2 regions of the Halomonas sp. M1 genome follow, and region 2 is predicted to be linked to the other one. Evidence: predicted binding sites of a transcription regulator. Region 2 holds the regulator's gene; the other holds the start of a gene.
The links. The regulator sigma-54, encoded in region 2, starts transcription at its own class of promoters, with help from an activator protein. The targets are predictions, from matches to a motif close to TGGCACNNNNNTTGCTNT.

Region 1 (15,662 bases), 1.8 Mb from region 2:
GGTTATCGGCTCTATAGCGCTCAACAAATTGGCGAATACGACTACCTGGGGCGCCATGCTTTTTGGCAAACGTTTAAAAGTATAAACGCGGGAATTAAGGGATTAGGTGTGAAGCGTGGAGTGGGTAACGTGCATCGTCTTTAACAAATAAGCCGTGCTGTGAGCGTAGAGTCTTGCTACTGATGGTTTTTAGGCGTGTGGGGCAGGCATAAAGGCGCTGCAGTAAGTCTACCAACGCTGGCTCATCCAGTTCGGGGTCAAACCCGCCTAAGCGTTCTAACCAGGCGCGTCGAATCGCGATGTAAGGTGGCACCGTAATGGCAGAGCCTATAAAACGTTGCAGGAGGCGCGAAGAAAAGCGCGGCGGTGCACTTACAATGATCAATGCGTCGAGAGAAGAGGTATCTAGCTGGGCAATAATCTCGTCCCACTGCTCTGGGGCGATGGTTTTTTTCTTTAGCGCGATAAACAGCCACTCCGCTTGGCTGATATAAGCAGCTTGGTTCAGGCGTGCACCCAGTGGGCGGGAGGGTGTAATTATGCAGTGCACTTGGTAGCGCTGCTCCAAGTCCGCCAAGCGATTATCAGCACGGGTATGAGTGACAATAATGGGCACTAGATGGTCTGAATGGCCGGACTGCCGAATGGAGTGGAGGTGGCGTGGTAAACGGGCACCCGTTACCAGCGCATCAACAATAAAGCAGACCGTACCCATGAAAGCGGCTTCCCATGTTATGAAACCTATAAAGTTTGTAATTTATTGTAGTTCTTGGTTTCTTTAAGTAGCAAGTGAAAGTTGCTTAACACAAATGAAGGTTGTGGGTTTTTTTATGCACCAAGTTGATGCATATAGGTGTTTGCTTGTGTGTTTTTGGTGCGTTTTTCTGGGTTGATGGCAAGGCAGGGCTGCTCTTATAGGCGTCATGCCACATGAAGAGGCATAGTGAGAGAAGTTTTAAATTAATAAATACAATGGCTTGCTATTTTTTAATGCCATATTGGTGCAAAGTTGGCATGCTCTGTGCTTTATATTTTGGAAACAGTTGTTTAGCGGCTAGCGTGTCGTAGGCAGAAGCCCTGTGGCGTGCTACAACAATAGCCGGTTTGGAATATCGCTGGACGTTTTGCTCTTTACCGCCAGACAAACGTTGAGCGAAGAAGAATGACAAACGTGACACATGCCCTTAGCGTGTTGAATGTTTTGTCGAATAACATTTTTATCGATAGCTTTCTGTTTTACGCTTTAAGCCACGCTCATACCGGAGGACACTATGTCAGCCAAGACTCTCGCGCTAATTGAAGAACATGATGTTAAGTGGGTAGACCTGCGTTTCACCGACACCCGCGGTAAAGAGCAGCACGTTACTGTTCCTGCTCGGGATGTGAACGAGGAGTTTTTTGAAAACGGCCAGATGTTTGATGGTTCTTCCATCAACGGCTGGAAGGGCATCAATGAATCCGACATGATTCTGCGCCCAGAAGACGGTACTGGTTTCCTGGACCCCTTCACCGAAGACGCTACCCTGATCCTGCGTTGCGACATTATCGAGCCGGCTACTATGCAGGGCTACGACCGCGACCCACGTTCTATTGCTAAGCGTGCAGAAGCCTACCTGCAGTCTACCGGCCTGGGCGATACGGCTTTCTTTGGCCCTGAGCCTGAATTCTTTATTTTTGATGAAGTGCACTGGAAGTCCGATATCCAGGGCTCTATGTACAAAATCACCTCTGACGAAGGCGCCTGGGCTACCGACAACGTTGTTGAGGGCGGCAACCTAGGTCACCGTCCGCGCGTAAAAGGCGGTTACTTCCCGGTTCCCCCGGTAGATAGCTTCCATGATATTCGTGGTGCTATGTGTAACACCCTGGAAGCGATTGGCCAGACCGTGGAAGTTCATCACCACGAGGTTGCCAACGCGGGTCAGAACGAAATCGGCGTTAAGTTCAACACGCTGGTGAAGAAGGCTGACGAAGTTCAGGAAATGAAGTACGTGATCCACAATGTGGCTCACGCTTACGGCAAAACGGCTACCTTTATGCCGAAGCCCCTGGTGGGCGATAACGGTTCAGGTATGCACATCCACCAGTCCTTCTGGAAAGATGGTCAGAACCAGTTCGCCGGTGACGAGTACGCTGGCCTGTCTGAAATGGCGCTTTACTACATTGGCGGCATCATCAAGCACGCCCGCGCTCTGAACGCCTTCACTAACGCGTCGACTAACTCTTACAAGCGTTTGGTACCTGGTTTTGAAGCGCCGGTAATGCTGGCCTACAGTGCCCGCAACCGTTCTGCTTCTATCCGTATTCCGTACACGGCTAGCCCGAAAGGCAAGCGTGTCGAAACGCGCTTTCCTGATCCGACGGCCAACCCCTACTTGGCGTTTGCCGCCATGCTGATGGCCGGTATCGACGGTATCAAGAACAAGATCCATCCTGGCGATGCGATGGATAAGAACCTGTACGACCTGCCGCCAGAAGAAGGCAAGTCAGTGCCGACCGTTGCAAACAGCCTGGATCAAGCGCTGGAAGCACTCGATGTTGACCGCGCGTTCCTAACCGAAGGTGGCGTGTTCACCGACGAAATGATCGACGCCTACATCGAACTGAAGATGGAAGACGTTGAGCGTATCCGCATGACGACTCACCCCATTGAGTTCGACATGTACTACAGCTGCTAATCAGCGTTATTAATACCTAGCTGCTACTATCACCCCGGCGGTGGTTGTCAGTAGCGAAGTAAATGCGCTAACAAGTACGGTAGTAAGTACTGTTACCAGCACTTATATCAGTACTGAAATAAGCACTGAAACCCCGCCTCGGCGGGGTTTTTTATTGGCACAAACAATGTAAAGGAAGGGGCGCGATGGCATTTGGGCGGCGTTTTGAGGCAAAAAAGAGTTTATTAACAGGCACTTTGCTCGTGCTGTGCCTGTGGGTAAGCGCTGCGCAAGCACAAACGGTTTACCGAGTGCTGGATGAGCAGGGCAGGGTCACCTTTACCGATAACCCGGAGCGCGGCGGCGAAGCGCTGACGTTAGCACCGCTGCCGAGCGTTTCCACGTCTCCCCGCGCTGCCCCATCGGCGCCGCGTCGCCAGGGTAGCCCTGGGCAGCCCTTTATGCCTTACGACCGCTTTGTGATTAGCGCGCCCCAGGGTGGGGCAGCTATTCGCGATGGCATGACCGCCGTCGAGCTGCACGTGTCACCCCCGCTGCGGGAAGATCACAAAGTTCAGCTATTGGTGAACGGTGAGCTTAGCCAGACAGCGCTGAATAGCGATGCATTTTGGTTGACGGGCCTTTCCCAGGGCCAGCACCGGCTTCAGGCTGAGTTGCTCGATAGCAGCGGCCGGGTGCAGCACCGCACTGATCCGGTGAGCATTACCGTTGCTGACGAGTAGCTCTGCACTATAGTGGTGCATTGACATCGCCAAGAAACCGCTACATTGCGCTAGAACGTCTCGCCGTGTTGGGAAACGATGCCCTCAAGCCGTGCAACTCGGCGCTTGCCGATAGTTGGCGTGCTTTTTGCAGTTCTTCCTGCACAACCGGCAGCGCGCCTTTTATGCTGAATCATGCGTATGCCCGAAAGAAGATTCTCAGCACACTGTTTTAGCGTATTACGTCAGCTCACTTAGTCAGGGTATGCCATGTATCAACGTTTGTTAGAACATCTCACAACGGCGGTACTGTTGCTGGATGGCGAGCTACGCGTTCGCTGGATGAATCCTGCTGCTGAAGCATTACTGGCCGTTAGCCTAAGCCGTGTACAGAATATAAGTCTGGATACCCTGCTGGGCAGTGGCGATAGCATTGATGACGTGCTCGCCAAAGCCCGGGATGCCTTTCACCCCTTTACCCAGCGTGAGGCGCGCATTACGCCGCTAAATAGCGAACCCCTCACGGTGGATTACACCGTTACCCCCCTTTCAGAAGATGAGCTGCTGTTAGAAGTAGAACCCCGCGACCGCCTGATGCAAATTTCCCGGGAAGAAGCGTTAACCACCCGCCAGGAAACCATCAAAATTTTAGCCCGCGGCTTGGCCCATGAAGTTAAAAACCCACTGGGGGGGATTCGTGGAGCAGCACAGCTGCTGGAGCGAGATTTAGACGACCCAGCGCTGCGTGAATTTACCCATATCATCGTCGAAGAGGTGGACCGCCTACGTGACCTAGTGGACTCCATGCTTGGCCCCAACCGCATCGTGAAACATGAGCCGGTCAATATTCATAAAGTGCTGGAGCGGGTGCGGGCGCTGCTCATCGCTGAGCACCCTCACGTAGCGGTCACCCGCGACTATGACCCTAGCCTGCCTGACCTTTCTGGCGATGAGTCGCAGATGATTCAGGCGGTGCTTAACGTCGCCCGCAACGCGGTTCAGGCCATGAGTGATGCAGGCACCCCCGCGCCAGAACTCATCCTGCGTACCCGTGCCAAGCGCCAGTTTACCCTGGGGGCCGAGCGCCACCGGTTAGTGAGCGAAGTAGGCGTGATTGATAACGGCCCTGGTATTCCTGATGCATTACGCGAAACGCTCTTCTACCCCATGGTTTCTGGGCGCGCTGAAGGCAGCGGCCTGGGGCTATCCATTGCTCAGTCAATTTTGCACCAACATCAAGGATTGATCGAATGCGATTCACGACCCGGCCACACCGAATTTCGTTTACTGATTCCATTGGTTATTAATTTCACCGGAGAAGCGTCATGACTGAGGCGACACGTACCGATGTTGCACGGGTGGTCATTGTCGACGATGACCGCGCCATCCGTTGGGTGCTCGAGCGCGCGCTGGCGCAGCCAGACCTGCAAGTCGAGTGTATTGAGCGGGCCGACACCGCCTTAGCCCGGCTATTAGAGAACCCGCCCGATGTGCTGGTGACCGATATTCGTATGCCGGGTATTGATGGGCTTGACCTGATGTCGCGGGTGCGCGATGCCCACCCCGATTTGCCCGTTATCGTGATGACTGCTCATTCCGATCTAGATAGCGCGGTGGCCTCCTATCAAGGGGGGGCATTTGAATACCTGCCTAAGCCGTTTGATGTGGATGAGGCGCTTGCCCTAGTGCGTAGAGCTGTTGCCCATGCCCGGGAACGCCAGCGCCCGGTAACGGTTCCAGAAGGCTTAAGCGCTGAAATTATTGGCGAAGCGCCTGCGATGCAGGAAGTGTTTCGTGCCATCGGCCGCCTTTCGCACTCGCATATTACGGTATTAATTAATGGGGAGTCGGGCACGGGTAAGGAGCGCGTTGCCCAGGCACTCCACCAGCACAGCCCCCGGGCGGGTAAGCCGTTTATCGCGCTTAACATGGCGGCAATTCCCCGTGACTTAATTGAGTCTGAGCTGTTTGGCCATGAAAAAGGCGCTTTCACAGGCGCTTCCCAGCAGCGTCAGGGGCGCTTTGAGCAGGCCAACGGCGGTACGCTGTTTTTAGATGAAATCGGCGATATGCCCGCCGAAACGCAAACACGGCTGCTGCGAGTGCTGGCCGACGGTGAGTTTTACCGCGTGGGTGGGCATACGCCGGTAAAAGTTGATGTGCGCATTATTGCGGCCACTCACCAAAACCTGGAGTCGCTGGTCGAGGATGGGCGCTTTCGGGAGGACTTGTTCCACCGTTTAAATGTGATCCGTGTGCATCTGCCGTGCCTAGCAGAGCGTCGGGAAGATATTCCCCGCCTCACGCGCCATTTCTTGGCCGAGGCGGCGAAAGAGCTGGCAACGGATATCAAAGTGCTCACCGCAGAAGCAGAGGCTCACCTTACCCGTTTGCCTTGGCCTGGCAACGTACGCCAGTTGGAAAATATTTGCCGCTGGCTAACGGTCATGGCTTCGGGCCGTGAGATCCTCATTGAAGACCTGCCGCCGGAGCTGCGTACGTTAAGTACGACAGAAAACAGCGCCCACGGCGATTGGCGCTCGGCTTTCAGAGAGTGGGCCGACCGCGCCTTGGCAGAAGGGCATACCCATTTGCTGGAAGAAGCCGTGCCGGATTTTGAGCGCATCTTAATAGAGACAGCGCTGAAGCATACCGGAGGCCGCAAAGGAGAGGCTGCCGAACTGCTGGGCTGGGGGCGCAATACGCTGACCCGTAAATTAAAAACGCTACTGCCCGCGCTAGCCGATGAGGGGGGATAACACCGCATTAAGCGTTTAAGCACCAGAGAATGACGTATGTCACGCGCGTTACTAATAAGGTTGGTAAAGTTAACCTGACAATAACCTTTATGTACGCTTTAGCGTGTATACACCAGAGTGCTTACCGTTATGCCCTCGCGTTTAGAACGCCGTCGCCGCGTCAGCTCCACCGCATTGGCCAACGCCGCTTGGGTGTCGAATACCCTGAGTGCGCTGCGCGACACGCTGACGGCTCGTCACCACAGCCGTGATTTTATCTATGCCTATGGCCATTACCTACGCAGCCGGGTCGTGGCCATGGGCTTTATTTTTTTACTGCTCTCACCGTTATGGCTATTGATTGATGCGATGATGCTGCCCGAACCACTGCACCGTTTTACCCTGGCGGGGCGTGTGGTAATGATGGTGGGGTTCGCGCTGGTGGTATGGTGGGCCTGGCGCAGTGAAGAGCAGATTCAGCGGATACGGTTTAGCACAGGAGCGCTGATTGCTTTGCCAGCGCTGTTTTACGCCTTGGTGTTAAGCCTAGTGCCGCCGGGTGATAGTCAGGCCTTGATCGGCTACAGCTTTATTCCTTTCTTGTTAGTCGCGTCTCTAAGTATCTTCCCCTTCACCTTGATAGAGTCGCTCCTCGCGGGGCTGCTGCTTCAAGGGTTGCTCACCTTTTCCCAGCAGGTGGCCGGTACCTGGCTAACGCCAGTCGGATTTGAAGAGCAGTGGCTATTAGCGGCGCTGCTGGTGGTGGCGCTGACGGCCAACCATTTTCAGCTTAGCCTGCTGTTAAGGCTTTATCGGCAAGCGACCCATGATGCACTGACAGGGCTGCTTAACCGCGGCGCCTTGGAGCGTCGCTTTGCCGAGCTTGAGCGCGAAGCCGCACGTACTGGCAAAGTGCTTCCTTATGGGTTGCTAATGATGGATATCGACCACTTTAAGCAGGTCAATGACACGCACGGTCACTCCGTGGGCGATAAGGTACTGCGCGAATTTGCCCGGGTAATAGCGTTGCAAGTGCGTACTGGCGATATGGTGGCTCGCTTTGGTGGCGAAGAATTTGTGGTGGTGTTGATGGGGGCAGATATCACCAACGCTTCCCTCATTGCTGAGCGCATTCGTGAGGCGGTTGAAACTGCAACGCTGTTTGATCATGACGGCCACCCGGTGCCTGTAACGGCCAGCATAGGCGTGGCCTGCCCCCAGGCCCTGGAAACCAGCGAGGAAGTTCTCAAACGAGCAGATGCGCACCTTTATTGCGCTAAAGCCAAGGGGCGTAACTGCGTGGTCGCGAGTGATCTATAAAAAAGCGCCCGCTGCTTATGCTTAGCAGCGGGCGCTTTAGTGTGGCTTAGGTGTTGCTTATTCGTCGGCGCCGGGTACGCCGCCTAGTTCTTCAATCAGCGCTTTGTAGCTTTCGGTCTGCTCAGTGAGTGTTTGGGTAACCTCATCTTCTGAGAGATAAACCACCGGCATTAAGATGCGCTCTTCGGTGATTTCAATGAAGCGCTCATCCTGGGTAGCGGCTTCCAGTGCTTCGGCCAAGCGTTCAACGTGGGCGTCAGGCGTGTTTTTGGGCACCATTACCACACGGATTTCCGCCGGGTTAATGTCATAGCCGGCTTCCTGCATGCTTGGGGCATCGGGGAACGCCACTAAACGCTCTTCCGCTAGGCTAAGCAGTACGGGCATTTCGCCAGACTCGGCATAGCCTGAGTGGGTGCCGCCACTGTAGGCAAAATCCACATCGCCGGAAAGAATCAGTGGCGCCATGCCGGCACCCCCTGCTGTCGGCACGATGCGAAGGTCGAGGCCTTCTTTCTGAGAGATGTACTCAATGATCATGCGATCAAGGGCGGTTTGCGTGGCGTAGCTAGTGCCCGGGTTTTCCCGCGCGTACTCAACCAGGGATTCCCAGCTGTCGCCGAAGGGGCGGTCTTCACCGGTTACAATGGCCGACTGCCCTAACGTAACGCCTGCAACGTAGCGGAAATCGTCCAGCTGATAGGCGGTTTCAGTTGCTAGCGGGCCGTAAGTAATGGTCATCGAGGTGCCAAAAGCGAAGGTATAGCCTTCATCGCGGTTATTGGCTAAGCGTGTTAGCGCAATACCGCCACCCGCGCCGGGTTGGTTGACCACGTTAACGGGCTGCCCCAGCTCATCTTCCAGTACGTTGGCAAGTACACGTGCCTGAATATCGGTGCTGCCACCCGCGCCAAAACCAACCACTAACGTAAGCGGCTTGTTAGGGAAGTCGCTTGCTTGAACGGTGCTCATGCCGACAGCCAGTGCCGCAGAAAGAATCGCTGTACTAAGAAGTGTTTTTTTCATGGTGCCATTTCCTCAATCGTTTATAGGAATAGTTTTTGATTTTTATATGTCGCGTTATAAAAATAGTTTTCAGGTGTTGGTTAGTTTGAGCACCGCAGGGCTATAGAGAGACCGAGCGGCGCTGTCGGTAAGAGCGGTAGCTGCTCCAAGCGAGGTGCAGCACCATCAGTACCGTGGCGACCACGAAGAGCAGTGCAATAGGCCGCTGCAGCAAAATGCTGATGTCACCGCCGGATAGAATTACTGATTGGCGCAGATTCATCTCCAGCATAGGGGTCACAATGAAAGCGACCAAGAACGTCACGAAGGAGTAATCGTGCTTCTTCAAGAAATAACCAAAGATGGCAAAACCGAACACGGTTAATAAGCCAAAGGTGCCGTACCCCTGCACCTGTATGCCCGCTAGGCACAGGAATATAACCACCGGAATGACGATGTTTTGTGGCACATTAGTGACTTTGGCAAAGATGCGTAGGCCATACCAGCCCACGGCGAGCATAAGTAGGCTTGCCACTACCATGCCCGCAAAAATAGTAAACAGCATTTGTGGATGGTCGCGCAGCATAAGCGGCCCCACCTGAATGCCGTGAATCATAAAGGCGCCTACCAGCAGGGCGGCAGAAACGCTGCCAGGAATGCCTAAACCGAAGAGTGGAATATAGCTGGCGGGGATAACCGCGTTATCGGCTGCTTCCGCGGCGGCAATGCCATTTGGGTTGCCTTTGCCAAAGCTGTGGGGGTCTTTTGAGCCCCGTTTAGCAAGCCCATAGGCCATAAAGGAACCCACTGATGGCCCAAGGCCGGGCAACGCACCTACAAAGGCCCCTACGCCGGTGCTTTTAAAAATAGTAGGTAGCGTCTTTTTAAATTCACCGTAAGAGAGGTCGTCATCAGGGTTATGGCCAAGACGCACCGAGCTGCCCCCTTTAGTACGCCGGTACTCGTCTAACTGCACAAACATTTCCGAGAGCGCTAAGGTGCCAATCACCAGAGGAAGTATAGGGACGCCTTCCATCAACTCAGCGAAGCCAAAGGTTAAGCGCATCGCCCCCGTTTCAGGGTCGAGGCCCACCGTTCCCAAAATAACGCCCATTCCACCAGCCGCCATGCCTTTTAGGAACGAGCCGCCTGCCATGCCAGCAATGAACACCAACGCAAAAATTAGGATAGCCGCTAACTCATAGGGGCCAAATTTGAGCGCCACAGAGGCAAAAGGGATCACCACGGCGATCAGCAGTAAGGTCGAGAGTAAGTCGCCAATGACCGAGGCTAGCAGCCCAACCTTGAGTGCTTTGCGGGGCTGGCCATTTTTGGCCATTGGGTAGCCGTCCAGGCAGGTAGCCGCTGAGGATGGCTCGCCAGGGGTGTTAAGCAAAATAGCTGAAACGGCGCTGCCTGCTGCCGTGCCTTTGGAAAGGCCGATAAGAAAGGCGATAGCCGCATAAGCGGACATATAGAACGTGAGGGGAATAGCGATCGCGATGGCAACGGAGCGGTTTAAGCCAGGAATGACCCCGACTAAATAACCTAATAGTACACCGCCAAGGATGACGCTAATGGAGTGCAGGGTTAATGCATCGCCAAATGCACCCGTAATTGCGCTAAGTTCCGGCATATCAGACCACCCCTATGCGCATTAGATGAACCGTTAATAAATAGAGCGCTGCGGTCGGAATGGCCGCTGCCAGAAGAATAACGTACCAGCGTCGTTCACCAAGCAGCGCGACCAGTGTGCCTACAATAAAAGGAGCTAACCAGGTAAGCGGGATAAACGTGGCTAGCCCGATAAACAAAAGCACATAACAGAAAGGCCAAGATTGGTGCCAAACGTTTGATAGGGGAGGGAGCTTAAACAGTGGCGCACGGCTTTTTTTGAGCTGTATCAGGCTAACAAGCGCAAGCGCAGCGGCACATAACAGCATTACCCAGGCACCTAGCGTGGCAAGGCGTTGGGGGTGCATGCCAAAGGCCATGCCTGAACCACCATACCGAGGGATAATCCAAATCAGCAGCCAGCAGGAGAGGAGGGTAACCCCCAGTCCTGACCACAGATTTTTACGGCGTTCTGCGATATCGGTCGTCATAGTTATTTTTTATTGAAATGAGTTGAGTATCACCACCCTATGAGTCGAGCAGGCAATAATCAACTTGCCGCAATGAAACATTTAAACGCGACAATCAACGCTTTTTTAAGTAAATGCGACGCCGTTAATGCGGTCTGTGAGAAAAAACAGCTGGGATACTAGTTGTGATTAGTAGGTGCAGAGTGAGTGTGAGCATCCGCTTCAAGCACAAACACAGCATCTGCTAATGAAGGGTCGGGTATTTGGCACTCGTTACGCTCCCAGGGTAACAGGCTCAAGGCGTGCTCTACGCCCATCCCGTTAAGCTGGTGGGCAACACCTTCGTTATAGATAACATGGCCCAGGCCCATTAAACCTACGGCCAAATATCCCTGACGAGCTTCGTCGGCTAACCCGTGGGCCATGGCGACGTCCCAACTGAGCTGGGCGTTAATGAAGCGCGTTAGCCGGTCAGGGTCGTCCATGTCCATGGCATGCTGCTCAAATGCCGCTTGCAGCCTTTGTTGGTAGGCGGCAGGCGCGTCTTGCGGGGCGGGAATGTGGTGGCGCTGGTCAGCGGGAACGTTTTCAAATCCCTCTGCAGACAAGCGCTGGCGCAACGCCGGAGTAATGTTTAAGGCAATGAGCGGAATCTGCTGTAATCGCGCAAAGTGAAAAATGGGTAGGTAAAGTGCAGGATCAAAGCCCCATGTCTCTTGCCACTGGGTCTGCTCTAGCAGTTCATTTTCATTCAGCTCACCTGCCACCCAGTCGTCTAGTACTGGCTGCGCGTGACGTGGCAGCATCTCCAAACCGATCACCATATCATTACGCAATGCGTGCAGCCCCGCCAGCGTGCTTAGCTGCCAGCGGTGATGGTCAATGGCGTCATGCCGCTCGCCTAGTAGCACTACCTGTTGCTGGGCAGCCTGAGCGAGAAGTTCGTTATTGGGCACTGCTTGATTCGCTTGCCACCATTCGCCTGGGCTGGGGCAACTGGCGTGCACGCTGAGCGGCGTTAAGCCAATAGCTGCCAGTGAGGCGGTTATCAGACGTAAATTCATAGGGTTGATGCCTACTTTTCAGCCGCTTTTAGACGGTTGATTTCTGCCAGAAGGGCTTCCGCCTCTTCTGTTAAGGTGGCGTTAGCCCGCATGTCACCGTTGCGAGATGCTTCCATCGCCGCCTGTAGTTTACGTTCATAAGCCTGCTGAAGCTTCTTTTTTGGGTCGCGCTTAAATAGTCCGAACATGAGCACTCTCCTAATGGGTGTATATCATTTGTATAGATTTATAGGGTGCATGTCGAATATTTGTTGAAATGCCTCAGGTAAAGACTGCTTAACAAGCGCGGTTGAGTGCCGCGCACTGGCCCAAAAAGCGCTCAAAATCAGCAAGAATAGTGTCCAGGCTATCGTGCAAACGGTGGTCGTCATCGACCATTCGTAGAGAGAGCCGCTGCACGCGGGCGCGTTCGATAACCGGCCCGGGCGGTACTACATCGTCCCGCCACCCATGAACAATATGCGTGACGGCTGCTTGAATAGTCGGCGATGTTTCAGGGTAGTCGAGTAGGCCCAGTGCGGGTGCCAGCAAAAAACAGCCGAGCACGGGCTGCTGCGCACTCACGGCAGCGCTTAACCAGCCACCGATGCTTGAACCAGCCAATACACAATGGGCGGGGGTATCGCGCCGGGATGCCATGGTGGCCCGCAGGTGCTGCAAGCGTTGTTGCGGTTCCGGCATTCCGCGATAGTCCATGACTACCGGCTCACAATCCTCCAGCTGTTCAGCAATGCCGTTGAGCGCCTGTATTTTTAACGCTCCAGGGCCACTTTCTAAGCCGTGGGAGAGGTAGACGGTCATCATAATGGTTAGCTACCTGCTGAGCGTTGGAGGGCTTCGCCGCCCTGTTCGATATCTTGACCCACGCCGCGAACGGTATTGCAGCCGCTGATAACAAGTAGGGTCGCCAGTACTACCACGCCAAGTAAAAGTGTGCGCTTCATCGAAGATTCCTTACAAGGACACGAGCCCAGCACGGGCAAAGAGGTTCACTGATTAAAATAAGCCCAGTTGGCGACTGATGCCACAGGTTTAAGGGGGAATGCTGATGTTTGCCGCGACTTTTTGTCTCATGTGTCAGTTTTATACACTAGAAAACGATTTTTTAAGTCAATCCAGTCGATTTTTCAGCAAATCATTTTTTAGTAAATCTATGTTTTTAATAATATTAATCCTTTGGCTTGGCTTGTTGGCCTATTGTCTGCAGTTACTAGGTGTACCCTGAAGAAACGCTGTCATTTAAAGGATTATAGTTAAAGGATTATTGCAGCCAGCAACGGAAGCGTTAGCAAGGATGGTAATTGGCAATGACAGAAAAATAGTACGAGTAAGCTGACAGGTAAGTCAGGAAGGCACGGAGGCCAGCAGTTGAAAAGGATTTAAAAGGACGCTCAGTTTGCTTGTTACTACTTGCGCAGGGAAGCGTTGGTCATCAAGGTCATGGAGCGGCAACGGTGCAAAATCACCATCTCGTTTAACCGAGGTGGTTTTTTTGCATGTTTGTGATTTAATAACGCGCTGATATTTCTAGGATTTCTTAAAACCTTTGCGTAACGCTCGGCTTTTGTACAGATGAACAAGGCTTTTTGGTCTATTCTTGCGGGACACGCAACTTTTAGCGGTTATAAAACGTCAACGCAGCAGCCGCACACCTTCAGGGACGAGCGTTATGGCCATGGTACTGATGTTATGCATGTTCGTGCTGTTTCTTGTGTTCTCAGGGCTTGGGCTTTACATGATGTTTAAAACATCTTTTTTGGCGACTGTCGACGATATTGACGATATGCCTCCTGAGAGATGAGCCCGCCACATCATTACACCAACGCCCGCAGCTGCGGGCGTTGGTGTTTTAAGTAACCATTTTTATTTGCTTTTATGCCACCGGCCTTTCCCTCGCTCAGGCACCATGCGCCCAAAATAGAGCAACCCAAAGGCTAACCAGCTGAGGGTTAAAATGCCGGTAAATATAAGTACTGAAAGCGCCCCAAACTGGGCGATGAGGGGTAGCGCGGCGGCTGTAAATAGTCCGCCCCCCACGACGGGTTCGAACATCAGCTGCTTGTAGCCAAAGCTTTCAAGTGCGCCAGATTTATTTTTGGGATCGGCCATTTTCATCAGCAGCAAGCCGGTAACGGTGACCCCCATGGATTGGCCAAAATCACCTATGCCGCGCTCAAACCAATTTTCGGGTATCACCCGTGGGGCAATGACGATCAGTACGAATAGGGACCAGCCGATACCTGCCAGGGCAAGCAGTAAGAAAGGCATAAAGTAGTCACCTAGCGTTGTAAGCGACAGAGTGGCCAGAGCGGCAACAATGGTAAAGTCGAGTGCGGTACCTGCGATGCGCGACATGGTTCGTGTGGATACATGCCGCTCCAAGTTGAAGCGCATAATAAACAGTTGAACAATCACGCCACCAATCATGGCAATCGGGAATAGCGGCACGTGGGCTAATATTTCCAGCCCGTCATTGCGCGCCCACGTCATTTGTTCTATCCACTGAAGGGCGGTGAGCAGCAGCCAGCCAATGACAATCGCAATGCCCACTAAGCCGATATGAAGACTGAGTGGGTCGGTAGTGCCTGCTTCTTGCATCAGGTCTTTCTTAAACTCGCTAAACTCTTCGGTTGAGGGGCGATCATCATGACGCATCAGCTCGTCAGGGTCTTCTTGCTCGCCTTCAAGCTTTACCACTCCTCTGCGGGCAGCAATATTGATCAGCACGGTGCCGATCAGGATTCCTGAAACAATGCCTATAGTGGCAAGCCCTAATGCCAAGTCAGCCCCCTCTTCAAAGCCTAGTTCTGAAAAGGTGTCGGCCATGCCCGCGGCGGTACCGTGGCCACCTTCAAAGCCAATTTCGATAAGTGCGCCTACCATTGGGTTCATATTAAAAATGGGTACTAACACTAAAAGCGCGAGGCTTAGCCCTACCACGTACTGGCCCCAGGCCATGGTTTGTCCCACGACTACCTGCGGCCCAGCGCGTAGCCAAATGGCGCGTAAACCAGGAATGGCGGTGCCTATAAAAAGTGCGGCAAATACGACGTTAATCAGCAGGCCCGGCAGGGCCGACCAGCTTTCTTGGACATAGGCGGGGAATAGCCCAGGGCTGTCTGTAAATAGAGTCGGCATAAACCGACCAATAACGTCAGGGCCAAGAAGCAGCAGAAGTAACCCACCAATCACTGAGCTTGGCAAGAAAAGTCGCCGCAGCCAAGGTAGCCAAAGGCGTAGTGCGTTACTTACCAGCAAAACCAGGGCAATAATCACCAGCGCAACAAACAGCTCACCCACTGATAAAGTCATTTCATCACTCCTTGATGAATAGCTGGCGCCGAAGGCGATTCGGCTAAGCCTAAAAATAGACAGGAATGATGTAAACGTAGTGCGAAATGGTTTAAAGCGCTATTAAACCGACGCTATATCAAGCGCGTTAGCCCATGACATAAAGACTAAGAAGCGCGAACCCATACCCGATGGCGGCCCCTGCTATCACGTCGCTGGTGTAGTGCAACCCCAGGCCCACCCGTGACACGGCGATCAGCAGTGAAAGCGGCAGGACAATTGGTAGTAACCACGGGGTATGTGCGGCGACTAATACGCAAAACATAACTGCATGCATGGTATGACCACTAGGGAAGCTGTAGCGGTCACGGGCAGGTTCGCCGCAGTGCACGCCGTTGCGGTAGGTAATAAACGGACGTTCGCGACAAAGGCGAGTTTTAAGCAACCGGTAAGCAACAATTGCCAGACAGGCAGTAGTGGCGTACTGCGCCAAACGCCAACCATGCTGAGGCTGTAGCCAGGGCTGAGCGGCAATTAGTGCTACCCATACCGGCCAGTCGCCTAACCTGCTAGCCGCTTGCAGCGTAAGGCGCCAAGGGCGGTAGAGGCTTAGTAGCGTGATGCGCTGACAAAACCGCCACTCCCACAGGTCAAGACGGTCGAATACGGCAAGCGGACGTGGACGCATGGTGGTTCTCCTGGGCTTGGTGAAGGTAACGCGTGAACTGCTCAGCAATGCCTGACCAGCTCTGTTCTAACACCCGTAGCCTGGCAACACGGC
Region 2 (15,662 bases):
ACCTGATGGGCGCGTTAGCGGGCGGCGCGCTCTATCGTCAGGCATCTTTTTTATGCGACCGATTAGGAACGCCACTTTTTCCCAACTGGTTTAGCCTAGAAGAGCGACCGATGGAAGTGGGGGCAACCGCAAGCTCTCCCTTCGATGGCGAAGGCGTGCAAACGCGCAATAACCGCTTTATTGACCAGGGAAATATCGCAAGCTATATGCTTTCATCCTACAGCGCTCGCCGTTTAGGGATGCAAACCACGGCTAATGCTGGCGGTGCGCGTAATATTCGATTGGTAAACCCTGCCACGAGCCGGGACGCGCTGCTGAAAGAGATGGGTCGGGGGATTTGGGTAACCGAGCTAATGGGGCAGGGCGTTAATGGCGTTACCGGTGACTATTCAAGAGGGGCCGCGGGTTTTTGGGTTGAAAATGGGAAAGTGCAGTACCCTATAGAAGAGTTCACCATTGCTGGGAATCTCAACACCATGTTTGCGGGCTTGGTCGGTGTTGCTGATGACATAGACACTCGTGGCAGTATTCACACCGGCAGTTGGTTAATTGATGCCATGACGGTCGCAGGCAGCTAGCAACTCATGTTTGGGGATAGCGGTTAGCTGATTAGTACCATCATTGATCCTCATCAAATCTCGCGTCGAACAGGCTTTGGATGGCCTCCAGCGCCTGTTCAGCGTCATCGCCCTCTGCGATAACCTTTAACTCGGTGCCACAAGGTGCTGCTAGCATCAGTAGCGACATAATATTAGCCGCGTCGGCCTTTTGCTGTTGCTTGTAAACGAAAATGTTGGCTGAAAACTGTTGCCCGCATTTGACCAGTTTAGTCGCCGCTCGCGCGTGTAAGCCGCGCTGATTGGTAAGGGTTAAATTTCGTTCTGGCACCCTGGTTCCTTTTTGCCGAGTGGTGTCGTCTTGTTGGATACGTGCATCTAAGGTGTTAAAGCTACTCAGGTTCGACTGGTTCTGAAGGTGATGGTTGCGCCGGTTGTTCACTGAGAGTGTACTGAAGTCCCAGTTCTCGATGCCTTAGCTGTACTTCCCCTATGTGTTTTACGAGCCGTTGCGCGAGTTCCTCCACCATGTAAACAGAGCGGTGCTGGCCGCCGGTACAACCGATTGCAATGGTCATATAGCTTCTCTGGCTGTTTTGGTAAGCCGGCAGCCACTTCTCTAACCAGCTGTAAATGTCGTTGCTCATCGCATCGACAATGGGGTAGCTGCTGAGAAAAGCCACAATGTTAGCGTCTCTGCCAGTGTACTGACGTAGCGTTGGGTCCCAGTAGGGGTTAGGTAAGCAGCGCACATCAAACACAATATCGGCATCTAGGGGTACGCCCCGCTTGTAGCCAAATGACTCAAAGGTGAGGGTTAGCTGGTCGCTATGCTGATGGGCGACTTGATCGGTAATACGGCGACGTAAGTCGTGCACCGAAAGCCGTGAAGTGTCGATCATGAGATCAGCAAGGTCGCGTATCTCAAGCAGCGTTTCTTCTTCTTTGTTAATGGCTTCCTCAAGCGTCATGTCGCTATCGCGAGTTAGCGGATGTCGACGACGTGTAGCGGAGTAGCGCTCTAATAAAATTCTTGCATCGGTGGTCAGGTAAATTACCTGGAAACGAATCTGCCGCTGATTGAGCTCTTCAAGTAGCGTTGGCAGGCGCTCAAGAGCTGCTGGCAGGTTACGGGCATCAATGCTTACCGCTAAATGGGTACGCCCACCCTGAACACGCAGCTCATCTACTAAAGAGCCAAGCAGCATCGCGGGTAAGTTGTCGATGGCGTAGTAGCCAAGATCTTCTAACGCTTGTAAGGCGATAGATTTACCGGACCCAGAACGGCCGCTAATGATCACCAATTGCATAGAGTTTCTCTTGGGCTGCCAAAAAATTAATGAGGCTTAAAATGAAGAAAGGTAGCGGCTAGCGTCGAGGTAGACGCTTAGTGCGCCGATTTTTCACGGATTTTTGAGGTGATAAGCTCAAGAAGTTCACGCTGGCTAGTACTTTTCCGAAGCTGTTGTCGCGTATCAGCCTCGTTCATGATGGTGGCAACTTGCCCAAGTAATGCTAAGTGCGTGTCGTCAGCTTCTTCCGGCACCAACAAGACAAACACCAGATCGACAGGGTCGCCATCAATGGCATCGAAATCGACTGGCTCGGCAAGCTTTAAAAAGCCGGCAATAGGGGCGATGCAGTGGGGGCTTCGAGCATGGGGAATGGCAACGCCATTACCTATACCAGTACTTCCCAGGCGTTCGCGACCAATTAAACGGCTAAAGACTTCCTGGCTATCCAGGCTAGGGGTGTTTTGGGCAATAAAGGTGCTGAAAAACTCCAGCACCCTTTTTTTGCTGCCCCCGGGCACGTCGTATAGCACGCGCTCCGGGGGGAGTATGGTTTCCAACGTCATTGAATTAACGCACACCAGCGCCTTGGGCGCGAGCTTGTGCTTTTTCCTTGTGTTTAACGAGTTGACGATCGATCTTATCCGCTAAAGCATCAATAGCGGCGTACATGTCATTATCTAATGCTTCGGCGTGAAGATCAGCCCCGGCTGCGTGCAGAGTGCAGGCAGCTTGCTGTCGCTCTTTCTCAACAGATAAGGTCACTTGTACTGTCGTAATGTTGTCGTAGTGGCGCTCAACGCGCGCTAGTTTTTCATTTACGTAGTCACGCAAGGCGTCAGTCAGATCTACATGATGACCAGTGATATTTACTTGCATTGACGTGCTCCTTATCCATGGGACTGTACTTCGATTGTAACCCTTTTTACGCTGTTGCAAAGCCCTATAGCGGTGTTTCCTTGTTCGCTAACGTAAACGGCGCCGTTCACTTGAAGAGGGAATGCCCATTGACTCTCGATATTTGGCGACTGTGCGCCTTGCAACACTAATTCCGCCTGCTTCCAAGAGCGTCACCAAACGGCTGTCGGAAAGCGGCTTGCCCGGTGGCTCATCTTGCACCAACTTCTTAATCCGCGCGCGGATAGCGGTGCTGGAGTGGCTGTCGCCACCATCTTGGCCGCTGACCTGGCTGGAAAAGAAATACTTGAGTTCAAATACTCCTCGGGGCGTATGAATATACTTTTGAGTGGTCACCCGGGAGATGGTGGACTCATGCATCTCCACGGCTTCGGCTATGTCCGCTAAAATTAACGGTTTCATCGACTCTTCACCATGCTCTAAAAAGCCAATCTGGCGCGCGATAATTTCTCGACCCACTCGCAGCAGCGTATCATTTCGGCTCGAAAGGCTTTTAATTAGCCAGCGGGCTTCTTGAAGGTGCTCTTTAAGGAACTGGTTATCTTGGCTTTTATCAGCACGCTTTATCAAGCTTGCGTAGTCAGGCTGAATGCGTAGCCGGGGCAACGCTTCTGGATTAAGTTCCAGGTGCCAGCCTTCATTATCGTGCCGCACGACCAAATCTGGGGTTATATAGCTATCATCGCTGTCGCCGTAGGCACTGCCGGGGCGCGGGTCAAGGCTGCGAATGAGGCGAATAACATCATCGAGTTGTTCATCATCCAGGCTCAAGCGTCGTTTAAGCAGCCGTATATCGTCTTTGCCGAGTGCCTCAAGAAATTGACGCACCAGCCGTTTGGCAGGTACTAAAAGCGGCGTCTCCTCGGGGAGCGTGGCTAGCTGAAGCATTAGGCACTCGCGTAAGTCCCGCGCGAAGACCCCGGTGGGCTCAAACTGCTGCAAGCGCAACAGGGTGTTCTCTACTTCACGCTGGCTTAGGCCGTCCAGGCCCTGAGCTTTTAAGCCTTCGCGGATGTCGTTAAGCGGCTGAGTGATGTAGCCATTGGCATCGAGGGCATCGATCAAGCTTTCGGCAATAGTGTGCTCACGTAGCGTGAAGTCGGTCATGGCAAGTTGCCAAAGCAGGTGACCGTGCAGGCTTTGTCCTGCTGCCTGGCGCTCAAAATCAGGCCCTTCGCTGCTACCGCCCGTGCTGCCCATATCTTGGTAGGTGTCGGACCAGTCACTATCCACAGAAAGCTCACTAGGGATACTTTCAGCCCATTCTGCTTCCGGCGTCTCGGTGACCGCCTGCTCGCCAAATTCATCCTCTTGTTCCAGCATTGGGTTAGCGTCGAGCGCTTGCTGAATTTCTTGCCGCAGGTCGAGTGTTGAGAGCTGGAGCAGCGCAATTGCCTGCTGCAGCTGAGGTGTCATGGTCAGCTGTGTGCCGATACGCAGTTGAAGAGAAGCTTTCATGACCATCTGAGAACCACTCGTTAATCAGAAAGCTCCACCCTAGTGCGAGTTATCCTCAGGTGCAAGTGCAATAAGCATGCCATTAAAAGTAATTAGTCGGTAGGCGCCTGTTTATAGGCGGAAATCAGCCCCGAGATAGACGTCGCGCACCTTCTGGTTATCGAGGATAGACTGTGGGTCGCCGCTAGCAATGATTTGGCCATCGCCAACGATATAGGCGATATCGCAGATATCGAGCGTGTCTCGTACGTTATGGTCGGTGATGAGGACACCGATATGTCGCTGTTTGAGCGCGCGTATAATCGTTTTGATATCACCCACTGAAATAGGGTCTACGCCTGCGAACGGTTCATCTAGCAGAATAAACACAGGCTCGGTTGCCAGTGAGCGGGCAATTTCAACGCGCCGACGCTCGCCACCGGATAGGCTCATGCCCAGGTTGTCGCGGATATGGGTAATGTGGAAGTCTTCAAGTAGCGACTCTAGACGCTGTTCACGGGCGCTACGGTCAAGCTCCTTTCGAGTTTCAAGTATTGCCATGATGTTGTCGGCGACCGAAAGCTTACGAAAAATAGAGGCTTCCTGGGGCAGGTAGCCAATGCCTGCAATAGCCCGTTCATGCATGGGTGCGCGGGTGAGGTCTAGATCATCAATACCGACGCTGCCTGCGTCAGACTTAACCAACCCAACGATCATATAAAACGAGGTGGTTTTACCCGCTCCGTTCGGGCCGAGTAGCCCCACAACGCTGCCTTGGGTAATCTCTAGGTTAATATCTTTCACCACCCGGCGACGCTTATAGCTTTTAGCCAGGTGATGAGCATAGAGCGTTTTTACCGGAGCAGTTTCGTTAGTTGCTGTGGTGCTGGGGGTTGTCACAAATGAACTCCCTATTGCGCGGGCTGTAGGGTCATGCGAATACGCTGTGATTCGCTTCCGTCGACTTCTGAGCGGGCCTGCACGACCTCTCGGTCAATGAAGTATTCCAAGCGCCCCCCCTGGAAACGATCACCTCGTTGGGTAAGCTCTGCCTGATCGATGAGCTCAACCCGGCGTTCGGCGACATGATAGATAATGCGACGTGCCCAGCCTTCCATGGGTGTTGTTTCACCGTCTAGCTGGTTCCGTAGGTAAGCGCGCTCACCCGTGGCGATTGCGCGGGCAAGTTCGCCAGCATCATTGCGCTGAATTTCGACACGCTCCCCGCGAAGCTGCATCTCACCCTGGCGAATATTAACATTGCCGCTATAGACTGCCGTGCCAGCGAGCTGATCAAGATCTAAGCGGTCTGCTTCAACTTCAACCGGCGCTTGCGTTGTTTGGGCAGCCGCTGAGAGCGGCACCGCTAGGGCTAAAAGCGCGGTGCAGATTAAAACTTTCATAGCGACTCCTAAGGCGTCTGGGGGGCGGGCGGGTGGATGCCGCGCACATTATCGGTTAAGCGAACCTGGCTAGTGTCAAGCCACACATCCATGCGTGAAGCGCTGATCCGCTGTGGCGGTTGCTGCAGAAGTACCGGCACGTCGCTCCATGCATGGCGTGTCATGCCGTTATAGTGTAATAACTCTGTATCCAACTGCCAGCCTTCATCCGGTGCCAATAGTCTGGCTGCGCCGGTTAATGTCAGCGCGTGTGTGTCCGTATTGAGCGTGCCTGCGTTGGCGGTAGCTAGCCACTCTCGCTGTTCACCATCAAATAGTGTTACTCGGGGCGAGGTGGCTTGCGTCATGGCCCGCTGGGGGGTATGAACTAAATAGGGCGTGACCAGCGACTGTTGAATAGCACCCGTTTCGCCAAACAGAGTGATTTCAGCGTTTTCTAGCACATGGCCAGGCTCATCGGCTTGAGCATCTGGGTCTGGAGCGATGTCTTGCGGGCCGCGGGGGTCTATCCATACCAGCAGGGTGCCCAGGGCAACCACAACCCCGGTTAGCCAGACGCGCTTTTTAACCCGCCGAGTCATTACGAATGCCTGTGTAGATAGGTGTCCATCACGGCATCCCAGTGGCCTTGGGACATGAGCAGCGTATCGCAGATCTCACGAACCGCGCCGTGGCCACCAAGGCGATCGGTGATCCAATCCGCGTGGGTGTGCATGTAGTCGGGTGCATTGGGAACGGTAATGCCTACTCCAGAGCGCTTGATAGGGGCCAAATCCGGTAAGTCGTCGCCGCAGTAGGCAACTTGCTCTAAAGTGATGTCAAGGCGCTTGCAAAGGTCTTTGAGTGTGGCGAGCTTGTCTTCACAGCCTTGATGGACATGGGTAATGCCCAGAGACGCGGCGCGTTGACTGACCATGGTAGAGTCTCGGCCGGTAATCAGCGCCACATGAATACCAACGCGTTTTAATAGCTTTAGGCCGTGGCCGTCCTGGGTGTGAAACGCCTTAATCTCAATGCCATCCGCTTGGAAGTAGAGCCGGCCATCTGTCAATATGCCGTCGACATCAAGAGCGAGTAGACGTACACGACGAATGCGATCAAGTAGAGCATCAGGTAGGGCCATAGAGCCTCCTTGTAAGTGTTCAATAGTTTTCAGATAACGCCGCTAATCAAAAGATCATGCATATGTAAAGCGCCGATAGGTCGCTGCTGTTCATCGACCACGGCAAGCGCAGTGATACGGCTATCTTCCATGATCCGAACAGCTTCTGCAGCAAGCACATCAGGCCCAATACGTTTCCCAGGCCGTGTCATGACATCGTCAACACACACCTCTCGCAGGTCATGAAATTGATCAAGGGTGCGGCGTAGGTCGCCATCGGTATACACGCCGGCTAAGCGTCCATCGCTATCGACGACACAGGTGAAGCCAAGGCCTTGCCGGGTGATTTCCAACAGGGCATCCCGAAGTGGGCTACCCAGCGCAACTTGGGGAAGGCGAGCACCGTCATGCATGACGTCTTTAACACGCAGTAGCAAACGTTTGCCTAAGCTGCCGCCAGGGTGAGAGAGGGCAAAGTCTTCAGCGGTGAAGCCGCGAGCTTCTAAAAGTGCGACGGCAAGTGCATCTCCTAGCGCTAGCGCTGCGGTAGTCGAACTGGTAGGCGCAAGGTCGAGCGGGCAAGCTTCTCGCTCAACACCACTGTCCAGGTGGGCATCAGCATGTTTAGCCAGCGTGGAGCCGGGGCGGCCGGTCATGCTTACCAGGGGGGTGCCGAGTCTTTTAAGTAGCGGTAAAAGAGCGGTTACTTCGGCCGTTTCGCCAGAGTTCGATAGCGCTAATACCACATCGGCACGGGTAATCATGCCAAGGTCACCGTGGCTAGCTTCCCCTGGGTGGACAAAAAAAGCAGGTGTTCCAGTACTGGCAAGGGTAGCGGCTAACTTGCCAGCAATGTGGCCAGATTTCCCCATGCCGGTGACCACTACCCGGCCTTGGCAGGCAAGAATCAATTGACAGGCATGATCGAAGCCTTCGTCAAGCTTCGCCTGCAGGCCCCCAATAGCGGCTTGCTCAATTTGCAGGGTGCGCAGCGCACTTTCACGCAGCTGGCTGGGTGTAGAGGGTGGCTGGCGCATGATGTTGATAGTCTCGTTAGCGTTCAAAAATGAATAGGTAAGAATAACATCTCGTTGCGCTTTATAGGTAAAGCGCTTCGTCGCTTAGCCGCTTAAAAAAGCGGCAGGATCCGTTGCAGTGGCCTGAGATAGTGACAACGAGAGGTGCTGTTACTGCACGCTGTTACTAAAGATAGTGTTAGGATACGATGTTCGATAATATTTAGAAAACACTGTTTCTTTAGCGATGAATTCTACACTAAGCGGTGTGCGGTGATCCTATACTAACCCGCTACGGCGAGGCGACAATGAAGGTCAATCAGCCTATGACAGATGTTCCCTTCATAGAAATTGAAGATTTGTACTTCTCTCGGGGCGATCTCGATATTTTCCGGGGGATCAACATGACGATCCTGCGGGGGAAGGTGACGGCTATCATGGGGCCAAGCGGCACAGGTAAAACAACGCTGCTTAAGCTTATTGGCGGCCAGCTGACGCCAGACCGGGGTCGAGTTTTGATTGATGGTCAGGATGTCCATCGTTTGTCACGCAAGGCCCTGTTCGCGCTGCGTAAACGGATGGGCATGCTATTTCAAAGTGGCGCGCTTTTTTCTGATCTTGATGTGTTTGAAAACGTTGCGTTTCCTCTGCGGGTTCATACGGACTTACCTGATGCGATGATTCGTGACCTTGTGTTGCTCAAGCTTCAGGCCGTTGGGCTTCGCGGTGCTCGTCAGCTAACGCCCGCAGAACTTTCGGGCGGTATGGCGCGTCGCGTGGCGCTGGCGCGGGCGGTGGCGCTAGACCCAGAGTTAATCCTCTATGACGAACCGTTTGTAGGACAAGACCCCATTTCCATGGGCGTTTTAGTGCAGCTAATCAAGCGGCTAAATCAGGCGTTAGCGCTTACGTCGGTGGTCGTTTCTCACGACATAAAAGAGACGCTGAGCATTGCCGATTACCTATACTTGATTGCCGATGGTCAGGTCGTTGCCCATGGCACCCCCAAAACGTTGGATACTAACCAGGATCCGCGAGTTAGTCAGTTTATTCACGGCGAACCCGATGGGCCTGTGCCGTTTCATTATCCCGCTGAGAGTTTCTATCGCGATATTCTTGGGCAAGCTTCGGTCACAAGGGCAGGATAAATGCAGTCAAAACTCAAGCAAGGCACCGCTCATATTGCCCGTTTAGGTCGTAAAGGGTGTGATGCTATGGAAGCGCTGGGCCGGGCAGGCGTTTTTCTAGCGCAGTCTGCTGTGGGCATCCCGTCCCGGGAGGGGTGGGGGTTATGGCTTAAGCAGGTGCATTTCGTCGGTGTTCTATCGCTTGCCATTGTGTTGGTGTCGGGCCTGTTTATCGGTATGGTGCTGGCGCTACAGGGCTATACCATCCTGGTCGATTTTGGGGCTGAGCAGGCGTTAGGGCAGATGGTGGCGCTTTCGCTATTACGTGAGTTAGCACCTGTAGTAGCTGCATTGCTATTTGCTGGGCGGGCTGGGTCTGCATTGACGGCTGAAATAGGGCTGATGAAAGCAACCGAGCAGTTGACCAGTATGGAGATGATAGGCGTCGATCCACTGCGCCGTGTAGTGGCGCCGCGACTCTGGGCGGGCTTTGTAGCGCTGCCCATTCTCACCGTTGGGTTTAGCGTGGTGGGGATTTGGGGTGGCTATCTAGTAGGGGTTGAATGGCTGGGCGTCTTTGAAGGCTCATACTGGGGCAATATGCAGGCCAGCGTGTCATTTATAAATGACATTGGTAACGGCATGATCAAAAGTATGGTTTTTGCCGTGGTCGTAACCTGGATTGCGGTGTTCCAAGGTTATGATCTTATACCTACTTCTGAAGGTATTTCCCGTGCCACTACGCGCACCGTTGTGTATTCATCGCTAGCCGTCTTGGGGCTTGATTTTGTACTAACCGCCGTCATGTTCGGCGGCCTTTAATGGGTGGAGCAGTTTCATGAAGCGCACTAAAACCATGGAGTTTGGCGTTGGCCTCTTTATGCTGGCAGGTATTTTGGGGCTTGTGTTTCTGGGCTTGCGAGTCAGCGGGCTTACGCTTTCAGCTCCTTCCGAGACATTTCGGCTTGAGGCCAACTTTTCCAACATAGGTGGCTTAAGGCCCCGTGCCCGCGTCACCATGGCGGGGGTAACCGTTGGGCGGGTTGAGGCTATTGAGCTGGATACTGAGTGGTACGATGCCCGCGTTGTGTTAAGCCTAAATAGCGATTTGGAAGGCCAGCTATCCCGGGACACTACGGCAGCCATTCTAACCGCTGGCCTGCTAGGTGAGCAGTATATAGGGCTAAGTGTTGGGGGAGATCCTGATGTTTTGCAAGACGGTGACACTATCCGCGACACCCAGTCTGCATTGGTATTAGAAGAACTAATCCAGCAATTTATATCCAATATGGTTAGCAACTAACGGCTGAAGACGACCCGTTATACACAGCCTGGACATACGACACTTAGAATGATGAGGTGAAGAGATAATGAAATATACCGATAAAGTAACTGCTCGCTGGCTGTTTGCCGTTGTAATGACGATGGTCATGTTGTTGCCAATGAGTGCCCAGGCGCAGACCCAAACGCCTGAAGCGCTTATTCGTGAAAATGTCAGCGCTTTCATGGCTGAACTTGAAGGGAGAGAAGAGTACTTCGCGAATAATCTTGATGAGTTAAAAGCCTTAGTTAACGACAGCCTTGATGAAGTGGCAGACTTTCGCTATATCGGTGCCAGCGTAATGGGAGGCTATTTCCGCAATGCGACGCCAGAACAGCGTAGTCGATTCGCTAACGTCTTTCGTCAAACGCTGATTGATACCTATACTCGCGGGTTAGTAACTTTTGATTACGATGAACTTCGTGTGCTGGATAACCAGCGTGGTCAGCGCCATGAAGACCAGGCTAGTGTCGATATGGAAGTTGTTGCTAATAATGGTCAGGTTTACCCGGTAAGCTACAGCCTGCGGCTTTCCGATGGTGAATGGCGTGTAGTGAACGTGATCGTTAATGGCATTAATCTGGGCTTAACGTTCCGTAATCAGTTTGATCAAGCCATGCGCGAAAATAATCGCGACTACGATGCGGTTATTCGCGGGTGGTCCCCTGAGATTGGGGTTGACGAGCTAGAGCAGGGGGGTGATGCGTGACGCTGCTACTGTCACAGCCCAGCGTTTCCCTTGAAGTACAGGGGCGAACGCTTAAGGTAAGTGGAGATGTAGATGTAAGCGCAGCGGCCGAGTTGGCCGCTGCGGGCGTGAAATGGCTGAAAGCCAGTGGCGTGGACGAAGCAGCTTTTGACTTTACTGCTGTTTCAATGGCCAGCAGCGTGGCTATCAGCGTTCTCTTTGAGTGGATGCGAACCTGTAGCCGTCAAAAAATTGCCATCGAATCCATTGTACTGTCGGCACCTCTGATGCGGCTCGCATCGTTAGCAGAGCTTGATGAACTGATTGCACACCCAAGTGCGGCGCTAAGCGCGTAGACCAACATCGCCAAGCGCGCTGCTTTTCTTTATCATGTTTGCCTATTTCAAACTATCCAAATGGCCCCCAAGGAGTTTCCTGTCCCATGCAACCCAATGAAGTAAAAGCACTGCTCGAATCCCGCATCGAAGGATGTGATTTTCATATCCAGGGTGAAGGCTGTAATTTTCAGGTGATTGCGGTTGGCGAAGCCTTTGAAGGTCTCTCTCCTGTTAAGCGTCAACAGCTTGTTTACGCAGCATTAAGCGATGAAATCGCTTCCGGCGCGCTTCATGCTATTAGCATCAAAACGTTTACTCCGGTGCAGTGGCAAACTGCCCCGGAGAACGCCCGATAACGGGCGCGCTCATGGATAAATTACTTATTACCGGAAACGGTTCGGTTGACGGTGAAGTGTGGGCAAGCGGTGCTAAAAACGCGGCATTACCAATTTTATGCGCTAGCTTGCTTGCTAATGGCCCCGTGGTCATTGGTAACTTGCCCCACCTTCAAGATATTACCACAACGTTAGAGTTGCTCGGGCGCATGGGCGTTGAGCCAGTAATGGGCGAGAAGCTCAGTATCCAGCTAGACGGCTCTCAAGTTACCCAGTGTCATGCGCCTTATGAGCTTGTTAAGAAAATGCGGGCGTCTATTTTGGTGCTGGGTCCATTGCTTGCGCATTTTGGCAAAGCAGATGTGTCACTGCCTGGCGGCTGTGCTATTGGTTCACGTCCGGTTGACCTGCATATCCGCGGTTTGGAAGCCATGGGCGCTGAGATTCATGTCGAAAGCGGCTACATACGTGCCACTGTAGATGGCCGTTTAAAAGGCGCCACCATTTACTTCGACACAGTAACGGTAACCGGTACTGAAAATCTATTGATGGCCGCGACCCTTGCTGAGGGTAAAACCGTTCTAGAAAATGCGGCACGCGAACCTGAGATAGTGGATCTTGCCGAATGCTTGATCAAGATGGGCGCTAACATTCGCGGCCATGGCACCGATACGATTGTCATTGAAGGTGTTGAATCGCTGCATGGCTGCGAGCATGACGTAATGCCTGACCGTATCGAAACCGGCACCTTTTTAGTCGCGGCAGCGATGACGGGTGGCCGAGTTAAAGTAAAGCGTACCCGGGCGGATATTCTGGAAGCAGTGCTCGCCAAGCTCGAAGAGGCCGGTGCTGAAATAACCACGGGCGATGACTGGATTGCCTTGGATATGCATGGCAAACGTCCTAAGCCGGTCAATATTCGGACAGCGCCTTACCCAGCGTTTCCTACCGATATGCAGGCGCAGTTTGTGGCTATGAATGCGGTGGCTGAGGGGGACTCTCGGGTAGTGGAGACTATCTTCGAAAACCGCTTTATGCACGTGCAGGAGCTGAACCGCATGGGGGCTAATATTGTGCTGGAAGGTAATGCGGCCCTTATCAAAGGCGTCGATAAACTTTCAGGTGCCCCGGTAATGGCGACGGATCTCCGCGCCTCAGCATCGCTAGTAATTGCAGCTATGATGGCGGAAGGCGAAACGCTTGTTGACCGCATCTATCATATCGATCGTGGTTACGAGTGCATTGAAGAAAAATTACAGCTGCTGGGTGCGAAAATTCGCCGCATACCCGGCTAAGCCATGCTATTAACCATTGGCCGACACAATGAGCAAGCAATTAATCTTAGCCCTTTCAAAGGGGCGTATTCTGGACGAAACGCTGCCGCTCTTAGCGGATGCGGGCATTACTCCCGCAGAAGATTTAAGTAAAAGTCGTAAACTGTTGTTCGATACCAACCTGCCTGATGTGAAGCTCGTGGTAATTCGCGCAACGGATGTACCTACCTATGTTCAGCTTGGTGCGGCCGATTTAGGGATTGCAGGTAAGGACGTGCTGTTAGAGCACGGCGCAGAAGGGCTTTATGAGCCTCTGGATCTTGAGATTGCGCGGTGTAAGTTGATGACTGCTGGCGTCACGGGTCAGCCTCCAGCCCACGCCCGCCGCCGAGTAGCCACCAAGTTTGTTAACGTGGCGCGCCGTTACTACGCGCAGCAGGGGATACAGGCAGAAGTCATCAAACTTTATGGCGCGATGGAATTAGCCCCGTTAATGAACTTGGCCGATGAAATCGTCGATATTGTCGATACGGGAAATACCCTGCGTGCTAATGGTATGGAGCCCCGTGAATTGATTGCCCATATCAGCACGCGCCTGGTTGTTAATAAAGCGTCCATGACGATGAAGCATGACCGAATTAAGCCATTGCTGGCCCGTTTGGACAGTGCGGTTAAGCAGCGCCAGACGCAGTTGACTGAATGACGCGAGGTTCTCCATGAGCGATAAGTCCATAGCCACAATAGCCCGCCTCTCAACGGCTGATACGGCGTTCCATCAGCGCCTTAATGCCCTGTTGGACTGGGAGGGCGTGTCTGATAAAGCAGTGCAGACGCGGGTTGAGGAGATATTGGCCGATGTTAAACAGCGCGGTGACGCGGCTGTAATTGAGGCAACGAACCGTTTTGATCGGATGGATGTGCAGCATATCGATCAGCTCCGGCTTTCTGCTGAACAGCTAAAAGCAGCCTTTGATGGGCTACCCGATCATCAGCGTGACGCGCTAGCTGTTGCCGCTGAGCGAATCAAGCGCTATCACGAGCGCCAAAAGCCCAGCTCATGGCAGTATGAAGAGGCCGATGGCACTGTATTGGGTCAAAAAGTAACGCCCCTTGATCGTGCGGGTATTTATGTGCCTGGCGGTAAAGCGGCTTACCCTTCCTCAGTATTAATGAATGCTATTCCCGCTCATGTGGCGGGGGTGCGTGAAATTGTTATGGTAGTGCCAACTCCTGACGGCGTGTTGAATAATCTGGTGTTGGCCGCTGCTCACTTAGCGGGTGTAGATTACGTTTTCACTATTGGCGGGGCTCAGGCGGTGGCTGCCCTCGCTTATGGTACTCAAAGTGTTCCACGGGTTGATAAGATTGTAGGCCCTGGCAATATCTATGTTGCAACGGCCAAGCGGGCAGTCTTTGGTCAAGTAGGCATTGATATGATTGCGGGGCCGTCGGAAATTATGGTGGTTTCTGATGGCAAAACCGATCCTGAGTGGCTGGCGATGGACCTTTTCTCCCAAGCGGAGCACGATGAAGATGCTCAGTCGATACTGGTGAGTTGGGATGCCGACCATCTTGATGCCGTAGAAGCCGCTATCGAACGTCTCCTGCCCACGCTTGAAAGAGAGGAGATCGTACGGGCGTCGCTAAGCCGCCGTGGCGCGTTGGTTCTTTGCCAAGACCAAGCCGAAGCAGTTGAGATGATTAACCGTATCGCGCCGGAACACCTTGAGCTGTCAGTGGCATCACCGGAAGCTTGGCTTGATGATATCCGTCATGCAGGGGCAATTTTCATGGGACGCTATACTGCAGAAGCCCTGGGCGATTACTGTGCTGGCCCTAATCACGTGTTGCCTACCTCTGGCACCGCGCGGTTTTCATCGCCACTGGGTGTTTACGATTTCCAGAAGCGCTCATCCATTATTCACTGTTCTGCCGAGGGAGCATCGGAGCTAGGTAAGGTGGCATCGGTGTTGGCAAGGGGTGAGTCACTGACCGCTCATGCGCGGTCAGCGGAGTATCGTATTCTAGAGTGATCGGCTTTAACGCCAGAGCTGGCTCAAGAGCCGCTCTGGCGCTCGCTTAGCGTTGCATTATCGGGTACCGGGCGCTCGCCTACTTCCAGTGTCATTTCCATACGCTCACCGCTGCGAACGATAGTCAGTGGTAACGAGGTTCCGGGCGGGATGGAAGCAATATCACTCATTGTTGCTCGTGCATCGAGTATCGCCTGACCATCAATCGACAGCAGTACGTCCCCAGGCTGTAAGCCGGCTTTTGCTGCCGGCCCTTCACTCACCACCCCAGCTACGATTACCCCCTGCGGCGTACGCAGGCCAAATGATGCCGCAAGCTCCCGGGAGAGTGCTTGTGCCTCAATGCCCAGCCAGCCGCGAATAACACGTCCTTGCGTTACCAGTTCATTGAGAATGCTGTGGGCTAGGTTGGCTGGGATGGCAAAGCCTATTCCCTGTGACCCACCGGAGCGTGAAAAGATAGCGGTATTAATACCTACCAAAGCGCCATCAGGGTTTACTAATGCGCCGCCAGAGTTGCCGGGGTTGATGGCTGCATCGGTTTGAATAAAATCTTCGTAGGCATTTAGTCCAAGATGGCTTCGTCCAGTGGCACTAATAATGCCCATCGTAACGGTTTGGCCGACGCCAAAGGGGTTGCCGATGGCTAGCGCGACATCACCCACGGCGACATCTTCAGAGTTGGTCAGCTCAATAACAGGCAAGTTGTCGAGGTTAATACGCAGCACCGCCAGATCGCTCTCTGGATCAGTGCCGACGACTTCAGCCAGTGTTTCGCGGCCATCGCGTAGGGCAACTTGAATTTGGTCGGCACCACTAAT

Region 1: the regulator sigma-54 is predicted to act here: its motif matches at 3,517-3,534, upstream of glnL (nitrogen regulation protein NR(II)).

The regions. Positions count from the first base shown of each region.
Region 1 covers NZ_CP121119.1:2,719,243-2,734,904, forward strand. The annotation lists gene P8S54_RS12580 (acyltransferase family protein) at 1-85, shown strand, start outside; gene P8S54_RS12585 (hypothetical protein) at 95-715, opposite strand; gene glnA (glutamate--ammonia ligase) at 1,272-2,678, shown strand; gene P8S54_RS12595 (DUF4124 domain-containing protein) at 2,864-3,400, shown strand; gene glnL (nitrogen regulation protein NR(II)) at 3,650-4,708, shown strand; gene glnG (nitrogen regulation protein NR(I)) at 4,705-6,138, shown strand; gene P8S54_RS12610 (GGDEF domain-containing protein) at 6,268-7,437, shown strand; gene P8S54_RS12615 (tripartite tricarboxylate transporter substrate binding protein) at 7,495-8,463, opposite strand; gene P8S54_RS12620 (tripartite tricarboxylate transporter permease) at 8,564-10,078, opposite strand; gene P8S54_RS12625 (hypothetical protein) at 10,080-10,547, opposite strand; gene P8S54_RS12630 (ChaN family lipoprotein) at 10,706-11,590, opposite strand; gene P8S54_RS12635 (DUF6435 family protein) at 11,602-11,778, opposite strand; gene P8S54_RS12640 (YqiA/YcfP family alpha/beta fold hydrolase) at 11,867-12,394, opposite strand; gene P8S54_RS12645 (entericidin A/B family lipoprotein) at 12,400-12,534, opposite strand; gene P8S54_RS12650 (sodium/glutamate symporter) at 13,454-14,902, opposite strand; gene P8S54_RS12655 (phosphatase PAP2 family protein) at 15,030-15,569, opposite strand; gene P8S54_RS12660 (glycosyltransferase family 1 protein) at 15,532-15,662, opposite strand, start outside.
Region 2 covers NZ_CP121119.1:901,026-916,687, reverse strand. The annotation lists gene pmbA (metalloprotease PmbA) at 1-578, shown strand, start outside; gene P8S54_RS04180 (HPr family phosphocarrier protein) at 619-888, opposite strand; gene rapZ (RNase adapter RapZ) at 950-1,867, opposite strand; gene ptsN (PTS IIA-like nitrogen regulatory protein PtsN) at 1,945-2,415, opposite strand; gene raiA (ribosome-associated translation inhibitor RaiA) at 2,420-2,728, opposite strand; gene P8S54_RS04160 (RNA polymerase factor sigma-54) at 2,816-4,231, opposite strand; gene lptB (LPS export ABC transporter ATP-binding protein) at 4,337-5,104, opposite strand; gene lptA (lipopolysaccharide transport periplasmic protein LptA) at 5,116-5,607, opposite strand; gene lptC (LPS export ABC transporter periplasmic protein LptC) at 5,616-6,188, opposite strand; gene P8S54_RS04140 (HAD hydrolase family protein) at 6,188-6,730, opposite strand; gene P8S54_RS04135 (KpsF/GutQ family sugar-phosphate isomerase) at 6,760-7,746, opposite strand; gene P8S54_RS04130 (ATP-binding cassette domain-containing protein) at 8,052-8,873, shown strand; gene mlaE (lipid asymmetry maintenance ABC transporter permease subunit MlaE) at 8,874-9,674, shown strand; gene mlaD (outer membrane lipid asymmetry maintenance protein MlaD) at 9,691-10,155, shown strand; gene P8S54_RS04115 (ABC transporter substrate-binding protein) at 10,223-10,882, shown strand; gene P8S54_RS04110 (STAS domain-containing protein) at 10,879-11,217, shown strand; gene P8S54_RS04105 (BolA family protein) at 11,304-11,555, shown strand; gene murA (UDP-N-acetylglucosamine 1-carboxyvinyltransferase) at 11,567-12,829, shown strand; gene hisG (ATP phosphoribosyltransferase) at 12,858-13,511, shown strand; gene hisD (histidinol dehydrogenase) at 13,525-14,841, shown strand; gene P8S54_RS04085 (Do family serine endopeptidase) at 14,865-15,662, opposite strand, start outside.